One region of the Nocardia sp. NPDC004604 genome, then DNA from elsewhere that is predicted to be linked to it. Evidence: riboswitches for the same ligand, from Rfam matches in the RefSeq annotation. Region 1 holds a riboswitch; each other region holds the start of a gene.

Evidence for each region. A riboswitch is a leader RNA that binds a small molecule or an ion and turns the genes downstream of it on or off. The one in region 1 is predicted to bind S-adenosylmethionine.
Region 2: it holds a riboswitch for S-adenosylmethionine, as region 1 does, so the genes downstream of both, ABZW16_RS32010 (aminotransferase class V-fold PLP-dependent enzyme) here and ABZW16_RS23140 (amino acid ABC transporter permease) in region 1, are expected to answer to the same signal.
Region 3: it holds a riboswitch for S-adenosylmethionine, as region 1 does, so the genes downstream of both, ABZW16_RS20070 (rhodanese-like domain-containing protein) here and ABZW16_RS23140 (amino acid ABC transporter permease) in region 1, are expected to answer to the same signal.
Region 4: it holds a riboswitch for S-adenosylmethionine, as region 1 does, so the genes downstream of both, ABZW16_RS33815 (bifunctional o-acetylhomoserine/o-acetylserine sulfhydrylase) here and ABZW16_RS23140 (amino acid ABC transporter permease) in region 1, are expected to answer to the same signal.

Annotation. Positions count from the first base shown of each region.
Region 1 covers NZ_JBEXLC010000064.1:36,442-44,067, reverse strand. The annotation lists gene ABZW16_RS23160 (ABC transporter permease) at 1-493, opposite strand, end outside; gene ABZW16_RS23155 (ABC transporter substrate-binding protein) at 496-2,115, opposite strand; gene ABZW16_RS23150 (LLM class flavin-dependent oxidoreductase) at 2,112-3,263, opposite strand; gene ABZW16_RS23145 (ATP-binding cassette domain-containing protein) at 3,270-4,193, opposite strand; gene ABZW16_RS23140 (amino acid ABC transporter permease) at 4,190-5,188, opposite strand; SAM riboswitch class I at 5,199-5,292, opposite strand; gene ABZW16_RS23135 (hypothetical protein) at 5,569-6,333, shown strand; gene ABZW16_RS23130 (glycosyltransferase family 2 protein) at 6,490-7,626, opposite strand, start outside.
Region 2 covers NZ_JBEXLC010000114.1:21,247-28,872, reverse strand. The annotation lists gene ABZW16_RS32010 (aminotransferase class V-fold PLP-dependent enzyme) at 1-1,287, opposite strand, end outside; SAM riboswitch class IV at 1,334-1,447, opposite strand; gene ABZW16_RS32005 (LysE family translocator) at 1,565-2,197, shown strand; gene ABZW16_RS32000 (DHA2 family efflux MFS transporter permease subunit) at 2,258-3,682, opposite strand; gene ABZW16_RS31995 (MarR family transcriptional regulator) at 3,764-4,186, shown strand; gene ABZW16_RS31990 (Pls/PosA family non-ribosomal peptide synthetase) at 4,351-7,626, shown strand, end outside.
Region 3 covers NZ_JBEXLC010000052.1:33,662-41,287, forward strand. The annotation lists gene ABZW16_RS20045 (HAMP domain-containing sensor histidine kinase) at 1-293, opposite strand, end outside; gene ABZW16_RS20050 (response regulator transcription factor) at 286-984, opposite strand; gene ABZW16_RS20055 (D-alanyl-D-alanine carboxypeptidase family protein) at 1,072-1,692, shown strand; gene ABZW16_RS20060 (DoxX family protein) at 1,689-3,038, shown strand; gene ABZW16_RS20065 (O-succinylhomoserine sulfhydrylase) at 3,556-4,770, opposite strand; gene ABZW16_RS20070 (rhodanese-like domain-containing protein) at 4,767-5,183, opposite strand; SAM riboswitch class IV at 5,198-5,314, opposite strand; gene ABZW16_RS20075 (hypothetical protein) at 5,379-5,834, opposite strand; gene ABZW16_RS20080 (FAD-dependent oxidoreductase) at 6,241-7,626, shown strand, end outside.
Region 4 covers NZ_JBEXLC010000130.1:16,111-23,736, forward strand. The annotation lists gene ABZW16_RS33790 (helix-turn-helix domain-containing protein) at 1-98, shown strand, start outside; gene ABZW16_RS33795 (oxygenase MpaB family protein) at 339-1,286, opposite strand; gene ABZW16_RS33800 (helix-turn-helix domain-containing protein) at 1,450-2,133, shown strand; gene ABZW16_RS33805 (hypothetical protein) at 2,210-2,629, shown strand; gene ABZW16_RS33810 (homoserine O-acetyltransferase) at 2,763-3,875, opposite strand; gene ABZW16_RS33815 (bifunctional o-acetylhomoserine/o-acetylserine sulfhydrylase) at 3,914-5,263, opposite strand; SAM riboswitch class IV at 5,347-5,457, opposite strand; gene ABZW16_RS33820 (TetR family transcriptional regulator) at 5,501-6,253, opposite strand; gene ABZW16_RS33825 (MFS transporter) at 6,388-7,626, shown strand, end outside.

The DNA.
Region 1 (7,626 bases):
GCCAGCGGAACGAGAACAGCTGCAGCAGTAGCAGTCCCGTCCAAAAGGTCGGCACCGAAACCCCGAGCGAGGGGACCGAGCTCAGCGCGTTGCGCAACCACGGACGACGGGTGTAGGTGGCCGCGAACGCCAGGCCGACCCCGCCGATCACGGCGAAGAGCAGGGCGAGCCCGGCCAATCCCAGGGTATTGGGCACCGCGTCACCGAGCGCGCGGGTGACCGGCTGGCCGGTGCTGATGGAGTGCCCGAGATCGCCGGTCGCCGCATTCGTCAGCGCGGTCCAATACTGTTCCCACAGGGGACGATCCAGTCCATAGCGCGCCTGCAGTTCGGCGATCGCGGCCTTATCGATCGGGGTGCCAGCACCCGCACCGTCGGCCGCGATGGAGACCGGATCGGCGGGCAGCAGGTACAGCACCACGAACGAGATGGTGAAGGCCGCCCACAGCACCCATATCGCCTGCAGTACCCGGACAACGACATACCGAGCCATGACTACCGCCCGCTCAACCAGGCATCGAAGAACTGCAGCCGGGCCGAGGCCTCGAACTTCAGATCCCGCACGCTCTGCGCCGCGCCGATGGCCTGGGACAGTTCGACCGTCGGAATCCACAGCCCCGCATCGAGTACCGCCTGTTGGGCGGTGCGGATCAGCGCGGTGCGTGCTGCGGCATCGGAAGCGCTGAGCTGACCGTCGAGCACGTCATCCAGCGCCGGAATGTGTTCGCGGGCATTGAGATTGCGACCGTCGACGCTGAAGGAGGTGCGCAGGATGTCACCGTCGGCGCGGGTGGTGTTGTAGTAGGTGGTGTCGAAATCCTTGACGTTCTGTCGGGCCGTGCTCTCCGGGCCCGACACCAGATCCAGCTTCAGCTCGACACCGATCTGGCGCAGCTGCTGCTGTACCAGCTCCAGAATTGCCTGGTTGCCCGCGAACGCCTGACTGAAGAGCACCGAGAAGGACAGACGCTCACCATTCTTCGTGCGAATGCCGTCACCGCCGGGCGTCCAGCCCGCCTGGTCGAGGATGCCGCGCGCCTCGGTCGGGTCGTAGGCCAGCCGCGCCGAAAGATCCTGGTAGCCGGGCGTGCTGCTGGCCAGTGTGCTGGTGGCGGGTTTGAACTGCGGGCCGAGTACGGTGTCCACCAGTTGTTTCCGGTCGATCGCTGGCAGCAGCGCCTGGCGCACTGCGGCATCGCGCAGCGGGCCGCGGGTCACATTGGTCTGGAAGCCGAATGGCACACCGGGATTCGCGGTGCTCAGTACCCGACCGCTCGCCGCCTCGATCTGCGGCGCGTCCTGCGGCAGCGCGTCGCTGACCGCGTCGAGCTGGCCGGAGATGAGACTGCCGGTGCGCACACCGGATTCGGGCACGACCGTGAATTCGATCTTGTCGAGGTAGGCCTCGCCCTGATGGGTGAAGACCGCCGAACCCCAGTTGTACCCGGCGCGTTTGGCCAGGGTCGCCGAGGCGTCCTGCCGCCAGGACGCATAGGTGAACGGGCCGCTGCCGACATTGTCGCCCAGGCAGCGCTGATCGGCGGGTTCGGCCGTGGTGGCATCGCCTTGAATGCCGAGTTGTGCTGTCGAGGATGCCTGCAAGAACTGGGCATTGGGCTTGCTGAATTCGACCCGTGCGGTCAGCTTGTCGACCGCGGTCGTTGCGACATAGTTGGTGAGATAGCTGGAGCCGAGCGGAGTTTTGACCGCGCCCAGTTTGATCACCGAATCGAAGGTGTTCCGCACCGAATCCGCGGTGAGCGGTGTGCGATCGCTGAAGGTGACGCCATCGGCCAGGTGGAAGGTGAATACCTTGGCGTCGGGTGAGATCTCCCAGCTCTTGGCCAGCCAGGGCTTGATCTCACCGGTCTTGGGATCCTGATCGGTCAGCGAATCCACGATCTGACGGGTCACATACAGCGTCTGGTTGGTGCCGGCCTGCGCCGGATCCGAGCAGGTCGGGGCCTGGGAGAGGCCGTAACGCAAGGTTCCGCCCGGCTTCGGCGGTCCCGCGTCGGCGCCGCCCGAGGCCGAATCGCTGCCGCAGGCAGCCAGACTCGCGGCCGCGGTGACGGCGGCGGCCACGGCCGCGATGCGATGGCGGGGACGGATCACTGTGGTACTCCAGATGTGTCGGTGCGGACGAGTTCGCCGCGGGAATCGATGTTGTATTCGGCGCTGGGACGCCCGGTACCACCGCCGTTTTCGGCGGCGTCGCCGTTGCTGGCCAGCGGCCTACTCGGAATGCGGCGGCGCAATTCGGGCGCCACCTCGGCCTGGAAGAGTTCGAGGCTGTCGCGATGTTCGGCCTCGGTGCGGCCGTCGCGTTCGGCGGACAGATGGATCACCTCGTGCCCGAAGGCCTCGTGCTGGCGGCCCACCTTGTCGATCACCTGTTCCGGACTGCCGATCAATGCCGAACTGCGCGCGACGAAATCGTCGAGGGTCTCGAAGACGATCGGCAGGCCGAGCTTGCGCGCCAGCGCCAGTCGCGCCTCGAAGATCGGCCGGTAGACCTCGAGGGCCTGCTGCGACGCGCGTGCCACGTGGAATCCGGCGGTACCCGCGCCGACCAGGGCGTCGGCCGGATCGTGCCCGTAGTGCTCCCAGCGCTCCCGATAGTGGCGCACCAGTTCGGCATACGGCTCGATCGGATTGGTGACATTGGCCGAGAACAGTGGGTCACCATGGCGCGCCGCGAGTTCCACCGAATCGCGACTGGTCGCACTGCCGTGCCAGATCCGGATGCGCGGCTGCCACGGCCGCGGCAGGGCCTTGGCCTCGACCAAGTCCGGACGGAACCGACCCGACCAGGTCACGCTGTCGCTGTCCCATAGCGCCCGAAACAGTTCGTAGCCTTCGCGATTGCGATCCCACTGGTCCTCGGTGGTGACGTGGTACAGCTTTGCCTGCGCCGCGCCATTGCCCTTGCCGATGATCAGTTCGAGGCGACCGCCGGAGAGGTTGTCCAGAGTCGAGTAGTCCTCGAACGCGCGCACCGGATCCAGCAGACTCAGCGTGGTGACCGCGGTGAACAGGCTGATCCGGGAGGTGACCGCGGCAATGTGGGACAGGATCACCGGCGGCGCGGCCGAAAGGAACGGATCCTCGTGCCGCTCACCGACGGCGAACCCGTCGTAGCCGAGTTCCTCGGCGAGACGAGCCTGCTCGATGACATTGGTGAGTCGTGCCCTGGTCTCCGGCAGTCGTCCGGTGCTCGGGTCGGGTACTCGGGTGACGAGGGTGAACAGCAGGAATTTCATGCGCGATCACGACTTCTTCGGTAGGCCGGGCGGGTTGATCCGCGAGCTCGGCACGGTTTCGGTCTGCAGCCCCCACCGGTCGATGACCTGCTGGTAGGTGCCGGTCTGGATGGCGTTGTTGATGGCCTTGTTGATGGGGCCGATCAGACCGTTGTCCCTCTTGGTGAGCACACCGATCTCGCCCTGCAGCGTGTCACCGGCGCCGGAGAAGGTCGCGACGATCTTGGTCTGATTCGCGGTGGTGCTGTGGTAGATCGCGGACGGATCGGGCCCGATGTAGCCGTCCAGGCGCTGCGAGGCCAGCGCCAGGTAGTAGTCGGTGACCTGCTGGAAGTAGGCGATATCGATCGCGGGCAGGCCTTCGGCGATGTTCTGCTCGACCGGCGGTCGCAGCGCCAACGCCCTGGCAATGGCCACCCGCTGCTGCTGTCCGCCGGACAGCCGCCGCGGATAGGCGTCGGCCAGTTCGCCGATGCCGACCCGGTCCAGCAGTTCCTCGGCCTCGCGCTCGATCTCCTTGCGCGGGCGACCCTGCGCGGAAATCGGTGCGAGCGTGACATTGTCGAGCACCGTCAGGTGCGGGAAGAGATTGAATTGCTGGAAGACGAAGCCGATATGCGAGCGCTGCTTGCGCACCTCGCGATCCGATAGTGCGTGCAACCTATTGCGGCGCAGCCGATATCCGATCAGCTCGCCGTCGATGTGCACGGTGCCCGCGTCCAGGGACTCCAAGTGGTTGATCACCCGCAGCAGTGTCGACTTGCCGGAGCCGGACGGGCCGATCACGGTGACCACCTCACCCGCCCGCACCGTCAGGTCGATACCGCGCAGCACTTCGGTGGTGCCGTAGGACTTTCGCACGCCGCGAACCGCGACGGCGGGGGCTTTGTCGACGGTGATGTCGATCGTTGCGGTGACCGGTGCGCTCATCGGGTGGCTCCGCGCGGTGCGGCGGAACCGCTTTCGGCGATTTCGCGCAGCTTGTGCCACACCTGCTGGATCGGCGTCGGTGGCGGTGTCCGGTGCGCGCCCTTGGCATAGTGCCGTTCGATGTAATACTGCGCCACCGAGAGAATCGTGGTCAGCACGATGTACCAGACCGTCGCGACCATGAGCAGCGGCACCACCCGGCCGTTGCGTCCGTAGATGACCTGGACCTGGTAGAAGAGTTCCGCGATCGCCATTACCGAAACGATCGAGGTGCCCTTGAACAGGCTGATCACCTCATTGGTCGCATTCGGCAGGATCGAGCGCATCGCCTGCGGGACGACCACGGTGCGGAACTGTCGCAGCCGCGGAATCCCGAGTGCCGCGGCGGCTTCCAACTGTCCGGGATCGACCGAGATGAATCCGGCCCGGATGATCTCGGCCGAATATGCAGCCTGATGCAACGCGAGGCCGATGACCGCCGCGGTGAACCCGCTGATCACCCCGTTCACCTCGAAGGTGAGAAATCCGGGGCCGAACGGGATGCCGAGCGAAAGCGTGTTGTAAAGGTAGGCGATGTTGAACCAGAACAGCAGCTGCACGATCAACGGAATCGAGCGGAACGCCCAGATATAGACCCACGAGATCACCCGCAGCACCGGATTATTCGACAACCGGGCGATTGCCAGTGCGGTGCCGATCAGGAATCCCAGGGCCGTACCCCACAGGGTCAGCTCCAAGGTGACCTCGAGCGCCGATAACACCGACTTCGCGGTGAAGTACTTGGCGAAGGTCGACCAATCCCAGCCCGGATTGGTGACCAGTCCATGGATGAACTGCGCGAGCAGTACCAGCGCGATGGCGCTGATCACCCAGCGCCACGGATGCCAGGCCCTGGCGATCGGCGGTGCGTCGGCGATGGTTACGGCAGTGCCAGGTGCGTGGGCACCCGGTATCGGAACATCCGATAGGGCATCGGATGCAACGGACGCGCTCATGATTTCGGTTCCTCCATCGTTCCCGGCGGAAGCACCCGCACCCGGTGGCCGGGGGGTTGCTGCGACGTCGACGAGCCAGGTCTCTCGGTCGCTCTGGATGGTGTGTCCGACGCCGAGCACGGGTCGGTCGGTCTAGCCGAAACATCATGCGAAGCAGGCGAACTCCGGCACAAGGGTACGAATCAGTGTGAGCGCAGACCTTGTCCGAATGGTCGTGAACAGGGATTATCGACCGGGTCGTGCGGTGGATCGCGAGGCTTCGGGTGCGGTCCGTCCGGCGTGTATCGCCTGGAGGGTGCACCCGGCGTTTCGTCGCGACGGTCCGGTACGGTGCGCGACGCGATGGCGTTGCCAGTCGAAATCAGCGCAGTTCCGGTGGTTTGCTGGAGTACGCTCTGACCTCGTTCGTGCCCGACGATGAGGAGGTTCACGTGACCCTGCTGCGCCGTCTGACCACGCTTACCGCCATCGCGACCGGTGCGGCCGCGCTGACGCTCGCCGCCCCCGGCCTCGCCGTCGCGGTACCTGCGCCGATACCCGGAGCCGCAATCCCGGCGGCGCCCGCGCCGTCCGTCCAAGCCGCACCCGGAGATGCGTTCGGTGCTTACCAAGCCACCGTCGAGGCGCTGCGCGCCTTGGGCATCGACCCGTTCCTGTACCCGGCGGCTGCGGCGTTCTGCTCCAGCAGCAACTCCCTCGGCCTGGTCCCCGCCGTCGCGGGTGCTGTGCCCGGGCCGTGGCCCAAGACCACCGTGGCCATTCCGGGACTGGACCTGTCCGCGGTCAAGACGGGCCAAACCCTGTTCACCTTCATGCCCTACGGCGTAGCCCCGGACAGCACGAACGTCTCCGGCATGAACGTCGCCTGGCTGAACCTGGCCAATGGCCGCAGCGGCGTCACCGCCATGGGTCCGATCTCCGACGTCGTCCGAACCATGGTGCCCGCGGAAATCCCTGCCGATATACGACCACTCGCCGAACGTGCCTTCCAGAACTTCTTCGCCACATTCCCCACCGGAGGCATCCGCGCCGTCCCCGTCGAGACCGGTTCCGGCACCGTCCTGGCCGCGGTGTTCGGCACCGTGGACAACGGTGGCAAGCCCTGCTTCTTCCTCCCGACGGTCGGCATCACCTCGGTGCGCTGAGCCCGCCGACGTCTGACGCAGTTGGGGACCGGGCCGGATCCCGGCCTGGATATAGCGCCAGCGGGTTCGGGCGTGCGGCCGCCCGATTCCGGGGTTGATCAAGATCTGGTGGCGGGTCGGTCGGGCATTGCCGCCATGGATTCGGCCTGGTCTCGGTCAGTGGGCGGTGTCGAGGTGGCGGGATTTCCAGGTCAACGTGTTCGCGCGATGGGCCCGGCGCGAGCGGGACCACAGGCGTAGATAGGCGGCGATGGAGACCGGGTGGGCCAGGGCGGCAAGGATATCGGCGCGGGTCAGTGAGCCGCCTTCGAGTGAGCGGGCGAGTAAGCGGCCGGTGACCGCGGCGCTGTAGCCGAGGAGACCGGCGGCGCGCACCCGGCCGTGACCGGCGACGGCGGCCAGCGGAGGTACCCAATAGGCCAGTGCTGCAATAGCTCCCACGGCTGCGCCGCCGACGGTCGTGCCGCCGTAGGCCGACCACAGCCAGCGGGTGTAGCCCACCTCGAGTTCGGTTGCGTCCCGGTACATTCGGGTCCGGGCGGCGCGACCCGCCGCGACCAGTGCGGTGCGGCGACCGGAACGGCGCAGGGCGCGAGCGATATCCAGATCCTCGGTGGGGCTGGCGGCCACCGCCGCGTGACCGCCGACGGCGTAATAGGCCGTGGCATCGAAGACGAGGAATTGGCCGCAGGCGACCACCGTCGAGGGTCTGCGGCCGCGATCGGCGATCTCGATCGGCAGGCTCGCCGCCCACGACCAGCACAGCAGCGGCTGAACCAGCGCCTCGGCGACCGATTCGGCCACCTGGTACGGCCACGGCGATAACAATGCGGCCCGGCTCCGGCGCAGTTCGGTGACTGCCGCGGTGATCGCGCGCGGGGCCAGCCGCACATCGGCATCGAGGAATATCAGCACCGTCGCATCCGCCAGCTCGGCCAGCCGGGCACAGGCCGCGGACTTCCCGGTCCAACCCGGTGCGGGTTCGGCCTCGGATCGGATCACCGTGAATCGCGGATCACCCGCGATCGCCGCCACCGCAGCCGCTTCGGTCCCATCACTGGACGCGTCATCGAGGATCAACACCCGCAGCCGCGGCACCCCCACCTGGCCCCGCAGATCATCGATCAGCTCGGGCAGCCGCCGCGCCTCATCTCGCGCCGGAATACAGATCGTCACGGGTTCGACAACCGCCGTCGGCACCACCGGCAGCCTGCGCACCGTCGCCCGATTGAACAACGCGATCCCACAACCGATCAGCGCGATTGCCGCACCATACGGCGTCGCAATCGCCAA
Region 2 (7,626 bases), on a different contig from region 1:
ATTGGTGCTGGTGAAGGGGCGGGTCTCGGGAGTCGGATTCCACAGCCCGTCGGTGCAGGCGTAGTTCCAGCTCGCGCCGTTGGCGACGAGGGTGGCAATGGCCTCGATCAGACGGTCCACATCGGCGGAACTGGTGCCGAGGCCGATGCTGGCACGCAGCGCGCCGTCGAGGCCGAGGCGCGCGAGCAAGGGGTGGGCGCAGAAGCGGCCGTCGCGAATGCCGATGCCGTGTTCGGCGGAGAGGTAGGCCGCGACCTGGCCGGGAGCGAAACCGTCCAGGGTAAAGGCGACGATGCCGACACTATCCGGGCTGTCGTCCCAGATGCGCAGCAGGTTGACACCGGGAATGGCGGACAGGCCGGTGCGCAGCCGATCGGCGAGCAGATGTTCGTGAGTGGCAAGGGATTCGGGATCGATCGCACAGAGCGCGTCACATGCGGCGGCGAGCGCGGCCGCACCGAGGACATTCGGGGAACCGGCCTCATGACGCTGCGGAGCGGGTGCCCACTCCGTGCGGGTAACACCGACCTCGCGGACCGCGCCGCCGCCCGCCAGATACGGTTCGGCGGCATCGAGCCAATCCCGGCGTCCGACAAGCACTCCCGCGCCGAACGGCGCGTAGAGCTTGTGCCCGGAAAAGGCGAGGTAGTCGATGCCGGTGTCGCGCAGGCTGATCCGACGATGCGGCGCCAGTTGGGCGGCATCGACCAGGATGCGGGCGCCGCACTGGTGCGCGATGGTGGCCAGGCGCTCGAGCGGCAGTACCTCACCGGTCACATTGGAGGCGCCGGTGACCGCCAGCAATGCGGCTGGCCTACTGCACAATTCGGCGATGAGCTGGCGGATGGTCTCCCCGACGGTCGCCGCGGCCCGGACGACGCGGCGACCATGCCGGGTCCACGGCAGGAAGTTCGCGTGATGCTCGATATCCAGCACCACGGTGTCACCGGGAACGCAGGCGGCGAGCAGGTTGAGCGAATCGGTGGTGTTGCGGGTGAATACCACCACCTGGTCGTCGGCGGCATCGAGGAAACGCGTGACCGAACCGCGGGCCGCTTCGTAGCACTCGGTGGAGATCCGCGAGGCGTAGCCCGCGCCGCGGTGCACACTCGCGTAGTACGGCAGCAACTGCTGCACCCGATCGGTGACCTGCGCCAATGCCGGTGCGCTCGCGGCGTAGTCGAAGTTGGCGTAGGTGGTCGTCCCGCCCTGGACCAGCGGTACCCGGAGATCGTCGCCGGAGACCCGGGCGAAGACGGAACAGGTCTGGTCAACGACAGCAGTCATCACAAAATCCCATCAATTATGGGACCCGTAATCAGGTGATTATCCGAGTCCGCGCTTGCCGCACCCGGTCGGGCTGCGGCCCGGTCGTCACCCGGAGCACCCCACCGCGGAGGAGGGTTGCCGACCAGCTAGCCGGGGCTTGACGCTGGTACTCATGACCTGAACCGAGATTGGCAGATGCCGCACCGCCGTGTCAACCGCCGTTTTCGCCAGTGCATATACATGCACTCAAATAAATAACCTTGCAAAGCCGGGCGATCTGCGATCTCATCGAGAGGTGACGCTTTCCCTGCTGCTCAGCTTTGTCGGCCTGTGTGTTCTGCTGTCGATCACGCCCGGCCCGGACTCGTTCCTGGTGCTGCGATTCTCGATCGTGGACGCACGCCCCGGCATCGCCGCGGCAGTCGGTTCGGCGCTGGGCGGCATCGTCTGGGCGGTGGTGGTCGCGGCGGGGGTTGCCGCACTGCTGGAACAGTCCGCGACGGCCTACCGGACACTGAAGGTCATCGGCGGAATCTACTTGGTGTACTTGGGAATTCGGGCGTTGATCGAGCACCGCAAACAGCGCGGGACCAGCGCGCAGGTGTCCGGTCAGCCGAGCGTGGGCGAGGCGACCTCGATTCGCTCGGCATTCGCCGCGGGCCTGGTGTCGTGCATATTCAACCCGAAGGTCGGTCTGTTCTACCTGGCGGTACTGCCGCAGTTCCTCACCGACGTCACCTTCGCGAACACCCTCGCGCTCGGCGCCATCGAAAGCACCATCGCGGCCGTGGAGATGATCCTGCTCGCCCTGCTCGCCTCCCGGGCGGTAGCCATGCTGCGCCGCCCCCGGGTTCGCGATCGGCTGGAGCAGATCAGCGCGGCGATTCTCGCCGCACTCGGTATCGGCACCGCCGCCTCAGCCGCGTAATCCATTGTGCGCCTTGTCGACAGCCACCTCCGGTCGCCGTCGACAAGGCGCACGGCATCGCTATTTCGGCTGAATCTCCTTGCGCCACAGCAGCACCGACGCGATCAGGGAAACCACCGCGGCAGCGGTGAGCCACCAGAACGCCTGCCGGAACCCGGCATCCACCGGCAATCCGGCGGCCGCCGCGCGATACAGCACAACCGCCAGCAACGCGGCCCCGATCGACCCGCCGACCCGCTGCAGAATATTGACGAACGACGCAGCATCCGGCATCTGCTGAGGTCGCACCGCCGCGTAGGCCGCGGCGACGATGGGCATTCCGGTCAACCCGGTCGCCATGCCCCGAATCAGCAAAAGCGCCTGTATCACAACAGGATTCATCGAGGCATCGCCGAGCGCGAACGGCACCGTGACGGCGACCGTGACCGCACTGCCGACCACCGCGACAACACCCCCGCCGTACCGATCGGTCAACCGGCCGCCGATCGGCATCGCGATAATGCCGCCGAGCCCGAACGACATCAGCAGCAATCCGGTCGCTATCAGACCTTCGCGGTGCAGGACCTGAAAGTACAACGGCAGCACCAGCATCGACCCGAACATCGAGGCACCGGCGAAGAAGTTCGCCACATTCGCCGTCGCGAACACCGGGTGCCGGAACAGTCCGACATCGAGCAGATGCGCACCGCGCCCGCGCACCGACCGCGCCACGAAGAGTCCGAGTGCCAGCGCGCCGAGCAGCACCGAAACCCACACCGTCGGCGCGGAAACGCTACCGCGACTACCGAATTCGCCGAGCCCGTAGACCAGTGCCGACAGACCGACGCCGATCAACGCAAATCCGGTGGTATCGAATCGGCCCCCGGTATCCGCCGTCGCCGCCCGCGGCAATACCCGGCGCGCCAGTACGAACGCCACCAGCCCGAACGGGATATTGATCAGGAACAACCACTGCCAGTCCAGGTTCGCGAGCATGATTCCGCCGATCGTCGGCCCGATCGCGGGCGCGGCGACCACCGCGATCCCGACCACACTCATCACCCGACCCAGCCGATGCGGACCGGCGACCTGACCGATCAGCGTCTGCCCAGCGGGAACCAGCAAACCCGCAGCCAACCCCTGCGCGATCCGCAACCCGATGAGCCAATCGATATTCGGCGCGAGCACGCACAACCCCGAGGTGACGGTGAACCCGGCGAGTGCGCTCAACCAGACCCGATCCATCCCGAACCGGCGTCCGAGCCAACCGCACAGCGGCAGCGTCACGGCCAGTGCCAGCAGATATCCGCTCGCAATCCACTGCGCACTGTCCAGCGCCGCACCGAGATCCGTAGCAATGGTGTTCAGGCCGATATTGACCAGTGACGTATCCAACATGCTCATCACGGCGCCGAAGACCACCACACCGGCGACCCGCCATACCCGCGCCGGAATCGGTTCGAGTGCGGGCGCGGTGGCGGCGACGGCCGTTCGAGTATCCGACATGGATCCTCCGCTATTTGTAGACTACCTAGATTGTGGAGGTTATCAACAACCGCATGTATCAACAATAGATACAATTACCGAATGCCCGCCGACCACATCCACCCCCGCGGCCTACTCCGCTTCCCGACCTATGCGCTCGGCAAGCTGCACAAGGCCGTGCACGCCGAAATGGGCACATCCCTGCGCGAACATTGGGTGCTGGTCTGCCTGGAGGAGTTCGACGACCTGTCCCAGCAGCAGGTCTCCACCGCGCTCGGCATCGATCGCAGCGAGGTGGTGCGGCTGATCGATGGCCTGGAAGACGCCGGATTCGTGGTCCGCACCCGCGATTCGACGGACCGGCGCAAGTACCGGCTTTCCATCACCCGGGCCGGACGGGCCGAGCGCCGCAAGACCGATGAACTCATCGAACAGGCCGCCGAGCGGGTGCTGCACCGGCTCGACGACGAGGAGCGGCGCACCCTGCATCGCCTGGCCCTGAAGGCGCTCGGCGAAGACCTCTGAGCCAGCCGCCGCCAACCGACCACCCGGTTCGGTCGACGACAACATGCCGATACCGCAGGTACCGTAGACAGTTGGTCACCGTGGTGTTTGCCCACTGGTAACCATCTTGTGGAACAACAACGGGGAAAGCGCTAGGCAGGTCTATGAGAGGTGGGCAGGACGTAATGCTGCAGCCGCAGGTCGACACCGCGCCGGGCAAGGACCAGGCGACGGGGCTCCCGACGCCAAACCCCTTGCTACGCGCCGCACTCGCGCCGCAGGCCAGGACCCTTGTCGACGTTCTGAACAGCACCGCACAGGCCCACCCCGAGGCACCCGCGATCGATGACGGCCGCCTGGTGCTCAGCTATACCGAGTTGCTGTCCGAAATCGATGCCGGTGTCGTCCGATTGATCGCGGCGGGCGTGCGCCCGGGCGATCGCGTCGGCGTCCGCATGCCGTCCGGTTCGCATGAGCTCTACGTCACAATCCTGGCCATTCTCTATGCCGGTGCCGCCTATGTCCCGGTGGACGCCGACGATCCGGAGGAGCGCGCCCGACTGGTCTTCGGCGAAGCCCGAGTTACCGCCATCGCGACGGCCGAGGGCATCGAACCGACGGTCGCGGCCGCCGAACGAACCGATCGACACCCGGAAACGACCGCCGCCGAATCGACCGTTCGCCCTACCACCGACGACGACGCCTGGATCATCTTCACCTCCGGATCCACCGGAACCCCGAAGGGCGTCGCGGTCTCGCACCGCAATGCCGCGGCATTCGTCGACGCCGAGGCACGCCTGTTCCTCCAGGACGCCCCGATCGGGCCCGGCGACCGGGTCCTGGCCGGACTCTCGGTCGCCTTCGACGCCTCCTGTGAGGAGATGTGGCTGGCCTGGCGCAATGGCGCCTGCCTGGTGCCCGCGCCGCGCGCCCTGGTCCGCACCGGCGCGGATCTCGGCCCCTGGCTGGTCCGTCGCGAGATCAGCATCGTCTCGACGGTGCCCACATTGGCCGCGACCTGGCCCGCCGAGGCGCTCGACCCGGTCCGGCTGCTGATCTTCGGCGGCGAGGCGGTGCCGCCCGAACTCGCCGAACGCCTTGCCGGACGGCCCGCGGCGCGAGCGGCGGACTCGGACGAGGAAGCGGATCACGAAGGGCCGGGCGAACGCCGTTCGGACCGCGAGGTGTGGAATACCTACGGCCCCACCGAAGCAACGGTGGTCGCATGTGCGGCCCTGCTCGACGGCGGCTTCCCGGTCCGGATCGGACTCCCGCTGGACGGCTGGGATCTGACGGTCGTCGATGCCGAGGGCAATCCGGTGGGCGAGGGCGAATCCGGTGAACTCGTGATCGGCGGCGTCGGCCTGGCCCGCTATCTCGATCCGGCCAAGGACGCCGAAAAGTACGCTCCCCTACCGTCACTCGGCTGGGACCGGGCCTATCGCAGCGGCGATCTGGTCCGCAATGACAGCGAGGGGCTGGTCTTCCTCGGCCGCGCCGACGATCAGATCAAACTCGGCGGCCGCCGTATCGAACTCGGCGAGATCGATAACGCACTACAGCATCTGCCCGGCGTGACCGGGGCCGCCGCCGCCATCCGATCCACCAAGGCGGGCAATAAGATCCTGGTCGGCTATCTCACCGGTACCGCACCGGATTTCGACCTGTCCGCGGCCAGAGCCCAACTCGCCCAACGACTCCCGGCCCCACTGGTCCCCAGGCTCGCCATCGTCCCCGATCTGCCGACCCGCACCTCGGGCAAGGTCGACCGCAACGCCCTGCCGTGGCCGCTGCCCAACGAGACCGACGGCCCGCGCGCCGACCTCACCGAAACCGAGCAATGGATCGCCGGGCTGTGGGATTCGATTCTCGGCGCCGAGGTCACCGGCCCCGACGGCGACTTCTTCGATCTCGGCGGCGGCTCGTTGGCGGCCGCCCAACTGGTCACCGCCCTGCGCGAACGTTATCCGCGCATTGCCGTGGCAGACCTGTACGACCATCCGCGCCTCGGCGCACTCGCCGAACTACTGGACGAGACCGCACCATCAGAGACGGTCGAAACCCGCATCGTGCGCCCCACCCCGCGCAGCGCCCAGTGGGCACAGGTACTCGCCACCGTCCCGCTGAGCACCCTCACCGGCATGCAGTGGCTCACCTGGCTGGCCATTGTCGGGAATATCGCGGGCTGGTCCGGCTCGCTGCCTTGGCTGCCGCATCTTTCGTGGTGGTGGACGCTGGCCGCCTTCCTGCTGTTCATCTCCCCGCCCGGTCGCATGGTGATATGCGCAACGGGTGCGCGGGTGCTGTTGCGCGGCGTCGCGCCGGGCAGCTACCCACGTGGCGGGTCGGTACATCTGCGGCTGTGGGCCGCGGTCCGGCTGTCCGAGGCCAGCGGCGCCGAAAGCCTTTCCGGCGCACCGTGGATGGTGCCGTTCGCGCGGGCACTCGGCGCCAAGATCGGCACCGGTATCGATCTGCACACCCTGCCGCCGGTCACCGGCATGCTCGAACTCGGCGACGGTTGCAGTGTGGAACCGGAGGTCGACCTCTCGGGTTACTGGATCGATGGCGATATCGTGCACATCGGGCCGATCACCATCGGCCCCGGCGCCGTGATCGGCGCGCGATCGATCCTGCTGCCCGGCAGCAAGATCGGCAAGAACGCCGAGATCGCGCCGGGCTCCTCGGTGGCCGGCAAGGTCAAGGCCGAACAGGAGTGGGCGGGCTCGCCGGCCACGAAGGTCGGCAAGGCACCGCACCGTTGGCCGGAAAACACCCCCGCCAGGGCCGCACATTGGGTCGCGATCTTCGGCGTGACCTCGATGGCATTGGCGGCCATGCCCATTCTCGGCCTGGCCACCGGCGGCGCGTTCATCGCCTGGTTCATCCGCGATGCGACCACGCTCGCGGGCGCGCTCGGGCGCGGCTTCGCGATCCTGCCCGTCGCCACCCTGCTCAGCCTGACCATCTACGCGGTGACGACGGTGCTCGCGGTCCGACTGCTCAGCATCGGACTCACCGAGGGCCATCACCCCGTCCGCAGCCGGGTCGGCTGGCAGGCCTGGGCCACCGAACGCCTGCTGGATTCGGCGCGCACCTTCCTCTTTCCGCTCTACGCCAGCCTGCTGACCCCGCTGTGGCTGCGGCTGCTCGGTGCGAAGGTCGGCAAGAGCGTCGAGGCCTCCACGGTGCTGCTGCTGCCGAAGTTCACCACCGTCGCCGACGGCGCGTTCCTCGCCGACGACACGATGATCGCCAGCTACGAACTCGGCGGGGGCTGGCTGCGCATCGGCGATGCCAAGGTCGGCAAGCGCGCGTTCCTCGGCAATTCCGGAATGACCGCGCCCGGTCGGCGGGTGCCGAAGAACGGTCTGGTCGCGGTGCTCTCGGCCGCGCCGTCCAAGGCCAAGGCGGGTTCGTCCTGGCTCGGCAGCCCGCCGGTCCGACTGCGCCGCGCCTCC
Region 3 (7,626 bases), on a different contig from region 1:
AGCGGGGCGAGCATGCGGCCGGCGAGAATCCACCCGCCCAGCAGACCGAACACCAGCAGGAACGCCAGCACAACGGCTGCCGCTGGAACGAAGACGACTGGGCCGAAGTTGCTGCTTGGGTCGAAGACGCGCAGGAGATTGGAGAAGCTGGGAACGAGACTGCCGGCTGAGGTACGCCCCCGCAGCAGGAACACCCACACAGCAGCGAGCAGCAAGACGCCTGCGAGCATGAGGAACCCGGCGTAGCTGAGGGTGAGTTTGAGGCGAACGCTCAACCCGGGCGCCCTATCCACGAGCCACTCCCGCACGCCCGGTGCTGGGTGCTGTGTTGTCGATGCGGTAGCCGACGCCGGCGACGGTAGCGATGATCCAGGGTTCGCCGAGGCGTTTGCGCAGTGCCGAGACGGTGATGCGCACGGCGTTGGTGAACGGGTCGGCATTCTCATCCCACGCCCGCTCCAGGAGCTCTTCAGCGCTGACGACACCGCCTTCGGCGGTGACGAGGACTTCGAGTACGGCGAACTGTTTGCGGGTGAGCGCGATGTAGCGGCCGTCGCGGTAGACCTCGCGGCGGAACGGGTCCAGCCGCAGGCCCGCGATCTCGCGCACGGGCGGTCTGTTGTGTGCGCGCCTGCGGTCGAGTGCTCTGAGCCTGAGCACGAGCTCTCGGAGTGCGAACGGCTTGGTGAGGTAGTCGTCGGCGCCGAGTTCGAACCCAGTGGCCTTGTCATCCAGACGGTCGGCAGCAGTGAGCATGAGGATCGGCATGCCGCTGCCGGAAGCGACAACGCGTTGGGCGATCTCGTCGCCGGAGGGGCCGGGGATGTCGCGGTCGAGGACAGCGATGGTGTAGGCATTGGTGCTCAGCAGTTCCAGAGCGGTGTTGCCGTCACCGGCGATGTCGGCGGCGATCGCTTCCAGGCGCAGCCCATCGCGGATGGCTTCTGCCATATAGGGCTCGTCCTCGACGACCAGCACACGCATACTCCCGATGCTACGAACCCGCGCATATCGTCGGCATACCGAAAACCACATACGGGCTGGCAACATCACGCTGCCTTGACTGGCAGCATGAGTCGAACAACCGCCACGCGAACAAGGTCCCCCAGGACTCGCAGGCCCACCGGCGTCGGCCTGGGCGCCGTCACCGCCGCGATCGTCAAAACCCGCGTCCATCGATCAGCATGGTCATGGGTGCCCTCGTTCCGCGAAGTCCTTCGCGGCGGACCCAGCGGCAGGGCTACCGAGGAGGACGGTGCCCTGCCCGGCGGCGTAACAGTGTTCGATGACGAGTATCCCGGCATAGCCAACCTCGACTCCGCTCTGCTTCACGCCTTGCGCGAAGCGGCGGCGGCTGCCGCTGGCGAGGGCATCGAGTTCTATGTCAACAGCGGATGGCGTTCCCCGGCCTACCAGAATCAGCTTCGTCGTGAAGCGGTCTCGACGTACGGCTCGGAAGCCGAAGCGGTCCGATGGGTCGCCTCCGCGGACACCTTTGCGCACGTGTCCGGCAACGCGATCGACCTCGGCTTCGACGCCAGTATGTGGCTGTCCGGGCACGGCGCCGAATACGGACTGTGCCAGATCTACCGCAACGAGCCCTGGCACTACGAACTACGCTCCGAGGCGAACGAGCGTGGTTGCCCTCCCGTGTATCCCGACCCCGCACACGATCCGAGAATGCAGCAGTGACCGGCGTCCTCGGGCGAACCGGTCCCGAGCCGGCGGGGTGGAAACCGCTCACCCGCATCGCGTTCCGGTTCTGCTTCCTGTACTTCGGCTTGTTCTGCTTACTGACTCCGCCGATCGTCTTCGTGCTGACCGGATGGTTCGGCCGCTGGCTGGGCTACGACGCGCAGTACTGGCATATCCAGAAAATGCAGCCCGCCCTGAACTGGGTGAGCCAGCACCTGTTCGGTACCACCGCACAGCTGTATCCGAACGGCGTCGGTGACCAGACCATTTTCTGGGTGCTGTTGTTCTGCATCCTGGCCGTCGCTGTGGCCGGGACGGCGGTGTGGTCGGTGCTGGACCGGCGCCGCACGCACTATCGCACGCTCGCAGGCTGGTATCTCCTCGTCATCCGGCTGTTGCTGGCCGGCCAGATGTTGAGCTTCGGCTTCGCCAAGGCGATTCCGACGCAGATGCCGCAGCCCTCGCTGACCACGCTGCTGACCAATTACGGTGACCTCACGCCGATGGCCGTGCTGTGGTCGCAGGTAGGTGTGTCGAGACCGTACGAGATGCTGCTCGGCGCCGCGGAACTCACTGCGGCGGTCTTGCTGTTCATTCCGCGGACCGCGCTGCTCGGCGCGCTGCTGACCCTGATCGACACGCTGCAGATCGTCGTACTGAACATGACCTTCGATGTGCCGGAGAAGATTTCATCCACGCACTTTCTGCTGATGTCGCTGGTGCTGCTGACTCCCGAGGCGCCGCGGCTGATGCAAGCTTTGCTGCTCAACCGCACCACCGGCCCTTCCACCGTGCCGCATCCGTTCCACACCACGAGATCTCGCCGTATCGCGGCATTGGCGCAGGTCGCGCTCGGCATCTGGATTGCGGCGGCGCTGGTGCACGGTGGCTGGCACGCCTGGCGTGGTGGCGGGCCTGATCGACCCAAACCTCCGCTGTACGGCATCTGGTCGGTGTCGCAGTTCACCCGCGACGGCGAGGCGGTGCCGCCGCTGACCACCGACGAAACCCGTTGGAAAACGGTGGTGTTCGACTATCCCAATACGATTACCTACCAGCGGATGGACGACACCCTGGTGACCGTACCCGCCGACGTGGACGCCGCCGCCCATCGGATCCGGCTGACCGCCGGGACGCTGCAATCCGGATCGGCGGTGAAGCCCGGCCGCACTCGGAATCCGTTGGGCACACTCACCTTCCAGCAACCCGCCCCCGACAAAGCCGTGCTGACCGGCGAACTGGACGGCCACCAGGTAACAATCGCCCTCGACCGGATCGACCCGAACAACTTCCCGCAACGAAGCACGCCGTTTCACTGGGTGCAGAACCGTCCGAATCTGTGACAACACCGCAACGGCACTTGCTCGAGTCGGCGTTCGTAGATCTGACGCGTGATATTGGATCGAGTTGTGGCCGAGCTGAATTCGTCGATACCGGAGATCGGGAACAGGTTCGTGCGTGCCGAGCCACTAACCGATGGGCTCATGTACCAGGTGACACGATTCTTACCGGCACCCCCCGGACCGCGGCGCTCATCGTCGGCAGCGACATCTTCGGCACGACACCCGACGCAGGCCCGGCGGCGCAGCAAGCCGACAGCCGTCACCCGCACGAACGAAACCCGGAACGACTCATCGTCGACAGCCACACCTGCGACACGACACCCCACGCAGGCCCGGCCACGCAGCCAACCGTCAGCCATTCACCGGCGCGAATGAGACCGGAACCGCTCATCGGCGCCAGCCACATCTAATGGCACGACACCCGACACTGCAGCGAGCCGACAGCGACTCACCGGCACGGTTGAGTCCGAACGCCAAGCGGGCGCACGATGCCACCGCGCCCCGTTTCGTCGGATTACTAGCTCAGCGCATGGTCCAAATCGGCCAGCAGATCCTCGACATCCTCGAGCCCAACCGAGATGCGCACGACACCGTCGGACAGGCCGATGGTGGCGCGGCCCTCGGGGCCCATGGCGCGGTGGGTGGTGGTGGCGGGATGGGTGATCAGGGTCTTGGAGTCACCGAGGTTGTTGGAGATATCGATGATGCGCAACCGGTTGAGCACCTCGAAGGTGCGCTTCTTCGCCTCGTGCGCCGGCGCGTTCAACTCGAAGGTGACCACCGTGCCGCCGCCGCTCATCTGACTGGTCGCCAGCTCGTGTTGCGGATGCGACTCCAGATACGGATAGCGCACCCAGGAGACGGACTTGTTGCCCTCGAGGAAGCGCGCGATGCGCAATGCGGATTCGGTCGAATGACGCACCCGCAGCGGCATGGTCTCCAAACCCTTGAGCAGGGTCCACGCATTGAACGGGCTCAGCGCCGGACCGGTATGGCGCATAAGATTCTTCACCGGACCGTCGATGTAGTCGTGCGGGCCGAGAATCGCGCCGCCGAGCACCCGACCCTGACCGTCGATGTGCTTGGTGCCGGAATACACCAGCACATCCGCGCCGAGTTCGAAACCGCGCTGCAGCAGCGGGGTGGCAAAGACGTTGTCCAGCACCACCTTCGCGCCCGCGGCATGGGCGAGTTCGGTCACTCGGCGCACATCGACCAGCGTCTGCATCGGGTTGGCCGGCGTCTCGAAGAACACGGCCTGGGTCGGCACCGACAGCGCCTGCTCCCACTGGTCCAGATCATCGCCGTCGACGAAGACGGTCTCCACACCCCAGCGCGGCAGGATCTCATTGCACACCACGAAGCACGAGCCGAAGAGGCTGCGCGCGGCCACCAGTCGATCGCCCGCACCCAGCAGCGCGCCGAGCGCGGTGAATACCGCCGACATACCGCTCGCGGTCGCGAAACAGGCCTCGGCGCCATCGATCAGGCGCAGTCGCTCCTCGAACATGGCCACCGTCGGGTTGCCGTAGCGGGAGTAGACGAAATGCTCGATATCGCCGGTGAACGCGGCCTCGGCCGCCTCGGCGCTCTCATAGACGAAACCGGAGGACAGGTACAGCGCCTCGGCGGTCTCCTCGAATCCGGAGCGGCGCAGGCCGCCTCGGACGCCGAGCGTCGCGGGGCCGACCCCCTTGGGCAGCGGTTTGTCGAACGCACCCCCGGTGATCATGACTGCCGCCACGGCAGACCGAATGCGCGCCAGCCGGAGCCGCCGCGGTGACCGAACTCGTCGATGGGGCCCTCGAAGCCCTCGAGCACGTTGTACGACGGTTCGATCCCGACACCGGTCGCGGCGACCGCGGCACCGATGGAACGCTGCCCGGAGCGACACAGAAAGACGACGGGCGCCGCCGGATCGCGCCCCTCCAGCGCCGAGGTCAGCTGTGCGACGAACTCACCGTTGCGGGCGCCACTGGTGTCGACCCATTCGATCAGCACCGTCGGCCGATCGATCGAACTCGTATCGGGGACGCCGACGAAGCGCCATTCGGCCTCGGTGCGCACATCGACCAAGACGGCCTCGGGATTGTCGCGCAACAACTCCCACGCCTGCTGGGGGGTGATGTCACCGGCATATGTCATGCGATCCTCCTGTGAATCCACGCTTGCCGCACCTGGGTTTCGGTGCGCGGCCAGGTCGTCACCCGGAGCACCCCACCGTGGAGGAGGGTTGCCGACCAGCCAGCCGGGGCTTGACGCTGGTTCTCATGACCTGTGTCCGAGATTGCCTGGGCAGGGGCCGCCCTGTCAAACCCAGGTCAGCGCCACGCCGGGTAATCAGTTGCAGACGATCCAGCGGTCGCCGGAGCGAACCAAATTCCACGTCGCCGGCGTCTCCCGGCCGTCGACCGCGATGGTCACGTTCGCCTTCGCCCTATCGCCATCGACCATGGCGTTGTCAATGTTGGTGACCTTGATCGACTTTCCGGCCACAGCGCCACCGAACTGGGCGGCCAGCGGCGACTTGCTCTCGTCGAATCCTTGGCAGGCCACCGCGGGTGGCGGTGTGTTGTCGGTGGTGCCCCTGGCCTCTGCATAGCGATGCACCGCGGCCGCGATCTTGTCCGATTCTGTGACATTTTTCTCAGCGGGCGATAGCACCGCGCCCAGCACGATGGCGACCAGGACGACGGCCGCGAATACGGCTGCCGCGATGAACGGCGCCATCGTGCGCCGATCGGTCTGGTCGACCTCGATCACCGGTTCGTCATCGGCGCCCTGCTGCTCTGTCATGGGTCGATCATCCCTGGTGGGCAGCGGTATCCGACAGGCGCCCCCGGACCGGGCGCGACCCCGCACGGCAGCGGCACAGCAATAATTCGATAGCCAACCGGACAGTGGGTACTCGGGTAAGTGAGCCCGGGTGGCAACCATCCGGTTCACGCACCGCCCGCAGGGTGCGCCATGCGCCACCGATAGAATCGCGAGACTGCGGCCTGCTGTCATAGCCATATGCCAGCTCACCAACGTAGCGACTGCGCAGCCGCGAGCCGCCTGTCCGCATCGTCAGGTGCAACCAAAAGGTGCGCCAAGTTAGCCTAAGCTAAGACTGACGCCATAATTGTTTCGACCATAAGGGTGCGCGTAAGAGATGACCGAACACAGTGCAGAGTCGACTAGCGGTGCGCGCGAGCCCTCCGTGGTTACGCAAGCTGCCACCTCCGGGCCTGACGCGCACACCGCCGGGACTCGCCCGCTTCGCATCGCGATCGTAGGCGCAGGACCGGCCGGTATCTACGCCGCCGACGCGTTGATGAAGTCCGATGCCGAGGTGAGCATCGACCTGTACGAGCGCATGCCGGCGCCGTTCGGTCTGATCCGCTACGGCGTCGCGCCGGACCACCCGCGCATCAAGGGCATCATCACCGCCCTGCACAAGGTGCTCGACAAGCCGCAGGTCCGCCTGCTCGGCAATATCGACTACGGCACCGACATCACCCTCGACGATCTGCGCACGTTCTATGACGCGGTGATCTTCTCCACCGGCGCCAACGCCGACCGCGCGCTGGACATCCCCGGCATCGGCCTGGACGGCAGCTACGGCGCCGCGGACTTCGTGTCCTGGTACGACGGACATCCGGATGTGCCGCGCACCTGGCCGCTGGAGGCCGAGAAGGTCGCCGTCCTCGGTGTCGGCAATGTCGCACTCGATGTCGCGCGTGTGCTCGCCAAGACCGGCGACGAACTGCTGCCGACCGAGATACCGCCAAACGTCCACGCCGGATTGAAAGCCAATAAGGCGGTCGAGGTGCACGTCTTCGGCCGCCGCGGCCCGGCGCAGGCCAAGTTCACGCCGCTCGAGCTGCGCGAACTCGACCACTCCCCGACCATCGAGGTCATCGTCGATCCCGAGGACATCGACTACGACGAGGGCTCCGAGGCCGCGCGTCGGCACTCCAAGCAGGTCGACATGATCGCGAATACGCTCGAGCAGTGGGCCATCCGCGATGTCGGCAACCGCCCGCACAAGCTGTTCCTGCACTTCTTCGAATCCCCCGCGGAGATCATCGGTGAGGACGGCAGGGTCGTCGGCCTGCGCACCGAGCGCACCCAGCTCGACGGCACCGGCAATGTCAAGGGCACCGGTGTCTTCAGGGACTGGGACGTCCAGGCCATCTACCGCGCCGTCGGCTACCTGTCACAGAACCTCACCAACCTGCCGTTCGACGATCAGGCCGGTGTGGTCCCGAACGAGGCCGGACGCGTCATCGCCGACGAGGACGCCGATGGTGCACAGCGCTATCTGCCTGCCACCTACGTCACCGGCTGGATCAAGCGCGGTCCGGTCGGCCTCATCGGCCACACCAAGGGCGATGCCAACGAGACCGTGGCCTGCCTGCTCGACGACAGCGTGAACTTCACCCCGGCCGAGAAGCCGGAACTGGACGCCGTCACCGAATTCCTCGAGGGCAAGGGCATCCCGTTCACCACCTGGCAGGGCTGGTACCGCCTCGACGCGCACGAGCGCGCACTCGGTGAGCCGGAGGGCCGCGAGCGCGTCAAGGTCGTCGAGCGCGAGGACATG
Region 4 (7,626 bases), on a different contig from region 1:
TCGGCCACAGCCTGCGCACTCCGATTGCCGCGCTGCGCGATTGGATCGAGGTCAATATCAATCGCATCGAGGAAGCTCGCCGCCGCGTTGCGGGCTGACCGGTGGAATGCGGATTCGCCAGCTGCGCAACATATCTCGTAGCTGTACGACATCCACCCCGGCAACAAGGCGACCCTGCGGCGGTCAACACCACCGCGTTGCGCCCTGGCCGCCGGACCGGACGATGCGGTCGGACCATTGGAAGGATGGATGCGCTGCATCAGGCGAATTTCGCAGCGATCGCGAGCCTATCTCGGCAGCCGGTTCGATTATCCCTGAACGGAATTCGGGGGGCAGCGCTAGCTCGCACCGGCGACCGCACGCCGCCCACGCCCGCCGTACAACCGCCGCGCCTCGCTCGGCGTAACCGTCTCCGGTCGCGTCGGCGATTCGCCCTTCAGATGCTGTTCCAGAATCTGACCCGCCATCGGCGCGATGTACGGCGCGGCGACGATCAGTCCGAACGAGTTGAACGCCTTCGTGCCCCACACGATGATCTTGGCGGCCGGGTGAACCGCTAGATCCACGATTCCGGGCCGATCGAAGCGACCGAGCTTACGCATCCACTTCGGCAGCGTGGCAACCGAAGCCAGCGATAGCAACCGACTGCCGAGGGCATAACTGATCCCGGCGCCATTGCGCGGGGAGGTCCACAGCAGGTGATGCATGCCCTCCTCGGCACGCTCGGAGGTGCACAGGCGCGGGCGGACCTTCGCGAAGTAGGCGCGCACCTCCTCGCGCGAGCGCGGCACCTCCTCCGGCTTGCAGCTCTGCAGCTCGGCGGCGATCCCGCACTCCTGCCAGTAGCGCGCCTCCTCCTCGGGGCCGAGCGGCCCTGGTCCGAAGACCTCGTAAGCCTTGAGTACCGAATGCCAGCCGGTGATGTGGATCCACAGCTGGGTTTCCGGGCTGTTCGCGCTGTAGCGCTTACCGCTGATCGGTTCGATGCCGGTCATCGGGGCGTGCACCTGCATCAGGTGTTCCGAGGCCTGGATGGCGGTGCGGCCGTCGGCGATCGCGACGAGCAGGAAGTAGGCGAAGGTGTGGTCGAGGCGGCTGCGCGGATCGGTGTAGATGCCCTGCGAGTCGGCGACGGCCGCGGTCAGAAATGGATCGAAATGCTCGAGGACGACCGCGCGCTGGAAGCCGATTACGGCGGTCGGTGCGGTCCAGATCTTCCAACTGGGCGAATCGGGGCCGAAGAAACCGTAGTCGTCCCGGCGAAGTGTGGTCGGATCGAAGGCCATCTGCTGCTCCTTTGCCTGCTCGCCTTCCCTGAGCGGCGAATACAACGCAACCGTAGCAATTACGATCGGACAATACAACGGGCCCGTAGCATTTATCTGCGGACGGATTCCGAATCCGTGGCCGGTGCTGACAGGATGGACGCGGAATGGAGGTGAACCGACAGTGACCGAATCGCGTTCCGCGTCGAAGCAGGCCGCATCGAACCGCCCGCGACGGCGATACGCGCCCCGCCTGCCGCCCGACGAGCGTCGCGCCCAACTGCTCGACGCCGCCTACGCGGTGCTGAGCCGAATGGAACTGCACGAACTGAGCATGGAGGCGGTCGCGCACGAGGCGGGTGTCGGAAAACCGGTGCTGTACACCGTGTTCAAGACGCGCGCCGAACTCGTTGCCGCACTATTGGAACGCGAACGCGAGCGCGGCCTGGAACAGGTGGCCGCGACGCTGCCGACCGATCTGCTCGGCGCGGATCCCGTCGTGGTCGCCTCCGCGACTGTTGCAGCGTTTGTCGGTGTCGCACTGGAGAATCCGACGCGCTGGCGGCTGATCCTCGCCGGACCGGGCACTGCCCCCGACGAATACCGTGCGGCACTTGTCGATTCGCGCACCGGCGTCTTCGATCAGGCCGAGTCGCTGGTGCGCATGGGTATGGCGGTCGATTCGCGCTGGGCGGGGATGGATTCCGGACTGCTCACGAACTCGCTATTGAGCGTTGCGGAAATGCTCGGCAGGCTCGCGGTCAGCGCACCCGAGGAATACCCCCGCGAGCGACTGGAAGGCTTCGTCCGCTCCATCGTGCGGTTGCTCGTCGGCGCGCCCGACGCAGCCACACCGCGAGCTGAATAATGTTGCGGTCCAACTCGATTAGGTTTCCCAGCCCGGAAGACATGGGCACGCCGATGGGAATGGCATGATCTCGATCGTGACCAATCGACGACTTCCCGCACTCGCGCTGACCGCGCTTCCGGCCATCGCGATCACCTTCGGCTCGGGCGCCACCGCCACTGCCAGCGGGCTGGAGCCCCCGGTGATGGAAGAGGTCTTCGCGCTGACGGGAACCGTCTCGGCGAAGTTCCACAACCCGAACGACCGTGGCGTGTGCTGGGTCTACAACGCCGACACCGGCGAAATCTTCGGCGGCAACAACCCCACCTCCTTCGCCATCGCCGACGGCAAGATGGTCCAGACCTCCCTGGGCAACGGCAACCTCCCCACCGGCCAGGTACACCTCCGCGGCGCCTGCGCCTTCGACCGCCCAACCGGCAACCACGACTACGCCTCCACCACCGACATCATCACCATCGACGTCACCGGCAAGCCGAGCACCGGCAGCTTCGGCTGACCCACCCGAACGCCGAATAGCCCCCGGGCCCAGCAGTCCGGCCCGGGGCGCTGTTGTCCGACCAACCGATCGCGGACAGACCGGAGTCGCGTGGCGGCACCGATGCCGAACCGCTGACTATCGCGGCGAGAGTTCAGCGAGTGCGGCTGATTCGGGCCAGGCGCATGGTTTCGGTCAGCAGCTTCGAGACCGCTGCCGCTTCGGTCAGGAAGCCGTCGTGTCCGTCGCGGGAGTGTACGATCTCCAAACCTTCGCAGCCGGGGAGGCCGTCGGCCAATTCCTGCTGGGTTCGCAATGGGTACAGGCGATCGGAATCGACACCGCCGACTACGCACGGGACCGGGGTGGCGGCCAGCGCGGCCGATACGCCGCCGCGGCCGCGGCCGATATCGTGCCGGTTCATCGCCTCGGAGAGCAGTACGTAGGTGGCGGGATCGAAACGGCTACAGAGCTTTTGGGCCTGGTGGTCCAGGTAGCTCTGCACCGCGTAGCGGCCGCCGTGCCACGGATCCTCATCGCCCTGCGCGTGGTTCTCGAAGCGGTGATCGAGTTCGCCCTCGGTCCGGTAGGTCAGGTGCGCGATGCGCCGGGCGATGCCCATGCCGGTCATGGGGGCGCGGTCGGTGTCGTGGTAATCGCCGCCCTGCCAGTCCGGATCGGCCTTGATGGCGGCGATCTGCGTTGTCTGCGTGCCGATCTGGTCGGCGGTGGCGCGTGCGCCGACGGCCAGCACCAGTGCGGATCCGACCCGCTCCGGAGCGCCGACCATCCACTCCAGCACGCGCATGCCGCCCATCGAACCGCCGACGACGGCGGCAAGGCGCTCGATGCCGAGCAGATCGAGCAGCGCCGCTTCCGCGGTCACCTGATCGCGGATGGAGATCTCCGGAAACCTTGCGCCCCAGGGCTTTCCGTCCGGCGCCAGCGATGACGGCCCGGTGCTGCCCTTGCAGCCGCCGAGCACATTCGTCGCGATGACGCACCATTCGTCGGTATCCACCGGCGCACCGGGACCGACCATGCCGTCCCACCAGCCGGGCAGCGGGTGGATATCGTCGGGCACCCCGACGACGTGCGAGTCACCGGTCAGCGCGTGCTCGACCAGCACCACATTGTCCAGCGTGGGGGAGAGCTCGCCCCAGCGCTGCACGGCCAGATGGACGTCCGGGATGATCGCGCCGTTCTCCAGCCGCACATCCCCGATGGCGATGATGCCGAGCCGCCCGTCCGGCGGTGGCAGGGCCACCGCGGACGAACGGGCGGTACTCGGGTCGGCACTCACAGTCACGTCGTGGCCGCCGCGAAACCGGCTCGCAGATCGGCCAAGATGTCATCGATCCCCTCGATACCCACGGCGAGCCGGACCAGCCCGGGGGTGACGCCGGAGGCCAGTTGCTCAGCGGGCGTCAACTGCGAGTGTGTCGTCGACGCCGGGTGGATTACCAGAGAACGCACATCCCCGATGTTAGCTACATGGCTGTGCAGGGCTAACGCGTCCACGAACTTCTTGCCCGCATCGACGCCGCCGCGCAGCTCGAACGCGACGATCGCGCCCGCGCCCTTCGGCGCCAGCTCGGCGGCGCGTCGATGCCACGGCGAGGATGGCAAGCCCGCGTAGAACACCGATTCCACGGCCGGATGTGTGCTCAGGAATTCGGCCACCGCCTGTGCGTTGGCGACGTGACGCTCCAACCGCAGGCTCAGTGTTTCGATGCCCTGACTGATCAGGAACGCGTTGAACGGCGATACCGCCGCACCGAGGTCACGCAGCAGTTGCACCCGTGCCTTGAGTGCGAAGGCCGGAGCGCCGAGATCGGCGAAGACCGCGCCGTGGTAGCTCGGGTCCGGGGTGGTGAAACCGGGGAAGCGGGATTCACCCTGCGCGTCGCGCACGGTCCAGTCGAAGGTGCCGCCGTCGACGATCACGCCGGCGACCGCTGAACCGTGCCCGCCCAGGTACTTGGTTGCGGAATGCACGACGATGTCCGCGCCGTGGGCCAGCGGCTGGATCAGATACGGGGTCGCGACCGTATTGTCAACGATCAACGGCAGGCCCGCCGCGTGTGCGATCGCGGAGATGCCGCGGATATCGAAGATCGCGCTGCTGGGGTTGGCGATGGTCTCGCCGTAGAAGGCCTTGGTATTCGGCCGGATTGCCGCGCGCCACTGCTCGAGGTCGTCCGGATCCTCGACGAAGGACACCTCGATGCCGAGCTTGGGCAGCGAGTAGTGGAACAGGTTGTAGGTGCCGCCGTAGAGGTGCGGGCTGGAGACGATGTGATCACCAGCGGCGGCGAGATTGAGGATCGCGTAGGTCTCCGCGGCCTGACCGGAGGCCAGCAACAGCGCGGCCACACCGCCCTCCAGGGCGGCGATGCGCTGCTCGACCACGTCCTGGGTCGGGTTCATGATCCGGGTGTAGATATTGCCCGGCTCGGCCAGCCCGAACAGCGCGGCCGCGTGATCGGTGTCGCGGAAGGCGTACGAAGTGGTCTGGTAGATCGGGAGTGCGCGTGCGCCGGTGATCTCGTCGGGGGTCTGGCCCGCGTGGATCTGCTTGGTCTCGAAGGACCACTGCGCCGGATCGGTTCCGGCGGCGTCGATATCGGTCGCGGACGCGTTGGGGTCACTCATGTCTTGCTCCAAAGAGGTTGTTCGCCAGCAGGTTTCAACGGGATGCGGGTGACGTACAACAACACATGGCGGGAACCTCCTGAAGTGCGCGCTTGCTCTCGGCTTTCGAGAGCCCGGTCATCACCCGGAGCACCCCACCGCAGCTGGAGGGTTGCCGTCCAGCAAGCCGGGGCTTCGCGCTGGCACTCATGACCTGACCGACATGGTAACCGGAGTGCGGTCGTCGGCCGAAATCCGTTACCGGTTTTCCGCCGCGGCGGCGTCGGTGCGCCCGGTGCATACCCGCATGAACTCGTCGAATGATGTGGTGAACGCATTGCGGGCGTCGGCAGCGGCGGCCGAGGCGTCGGCATCGTCGAAGATCGAGTTCGTACATTCCATGCTGAGATGACCGATCAGCTGCCACGCGCCGACCACCAGTCGCACCGGCAGCGCGTCGGGCTGGGTGTCGAGTCGCTCGGCGATCACATCGGCGATCGCGGCGTGCTTATCGTCGGCGAGTTCCATACTCTGCGCGCTGACCGTCGGACTGCTGCGCAGGATCCGCTGCATCTGCTGGAAGCGCCGGAACGAGATGGGGCCGTCGACGCTTTCCGCGGCGTGATCGACGACCTGCAGGAATGCCTCGCGCAGCGATTGCAGTTCATTGCCGGTGACCGGAAGTTCGCGCAGGCATTCGGCGATGGCCAGGCCGAAATCCTTGACCGGCCCGAGGACGATGTCCTCTTTACTGTCGAAGTATCGGTTGATGGTGCGCGGTGAAACGTCCGCGCCGTTCGCGATCTGCTCGACCGTCGTCGCGTCGAATCCTTGTGCGTCGCACAGGTCCAATGCGACCTCGATGATGCGCAGCCGGGTCTGCTGCTTCTTGCGTTCGCGCAATCCCACGCTCGCGCCGCCGCTGGACGCACCGGGCCCCGGGTTTGCTGGGGCGCGCACAGCATCGTTGGCCGCGGCGCTCGCGACGATCGGCGTTGATGACTCGAGCATGTCCCCATGCTATCGCAATCGGGACATTTCGTGTCCTTTACGGCCAAATGTCCGAGTGCGACATTTTTCTCTTGACGACAAATGTCTGTCGATGACAGGATGACTGCACGACTTCAGACGGCTAGGAGAAGACAGTGAGCGAGACCGCGACAGTGGTGGAAGTTCCGGAAAGACAGGCCAGCTCGACGCGCTGGCTGGCGCTGGGGGTGATTGCATTGGCCCAGCTCATGGTGGTTCTCGACGCCACCATCGTGACCATCTCGCTGCCCTTCGCGCAGCAGGATCTCGGTATCAGCGACGGCAACAGGCAGTGGATGCTCACCGCATACACGCTGATCTTCGGCGGTCTGCTGCTGCTCGGCGGACGGCTGGCCGACTACATGGGGCGGCGCCGAGTCTTCATCGTCGGCATGATCGGCTTCGCCGGGGCATCCGCGGTGGCCGGTCTGGCGCAGAACGGCGCCGAGCTGTTTGCCGGGCGTGCGCTGCAGGGCGCGTTCGCGGCATTGCTCGCACCGGCGGCGCTGTCATTGCTCTCGGTGACCTTCACCGAGGCGAAGGAGCGTGCGACCGCCTTCGGCGTCTTCGCCGGAATCTCCGCGGGTGGTGCGGCGCTCGGCCTGATCGTGGGTGGCGCGCTGACCGAGTACGCCTCCTGGCGGTGGTGCCTGCTGGTGAACACCCCCGTCGCATTGCTCGCGCTGCTCGGCACGCTGGCGTTCGTGGTCAAGGATGTGCCGACCCCGCGTACCGGCGGCTATGACGTCCCGGGTGCGGTCACCGTGACGCTCGGTCTGATCGCCATCGTGTACGGATTCAGCCGGGCCGCCGAGGACGGCTGGCTGGCCGGGAGCACCCTCGGGCTGCTCATCGTCGGTGTCGCACTGCTGATCGCCTTCGTCGTCATCGAGCGTCGCTCGACGAATCCGCTGCTGCCGCTGCATATTCCGGGTGAGATCAACCGCGGCGGCGCCTTCATCGCCGCATTGCTGATCCCGATCGCCATGTTCGCGATGTTCCTGTTCCTGAGCTACTACTTCCAGATCACCCTCGGCTACTCGTCGCTGAAGGCCGGCTTCGCCTTCCTGCCGTTCCCGGCGGGCATCGCGATCTCCGCCGGTGTCACCAGCGCGCTGCTGCCGAAGCTCGGCCCGCGTCCGCTGATGGTGGCGGGTGCCGTGCTCGGTGTGCTGGGGCTGGTGTGGCTGGCACAGCTGAGCTTCGGCGACAGCTACGCGGCCAGTGTGCTGCCCGCGCAGGTGCTGATCGCTCTCGGCATGGGCCCGCTGTTCGTCGGCATGCAGACCGTCGCGCTGCATCAGGTCGAGGAGGAGGATTCGGGTGTGGCCAGTGCGCTGCTGAACGCGGCCCAG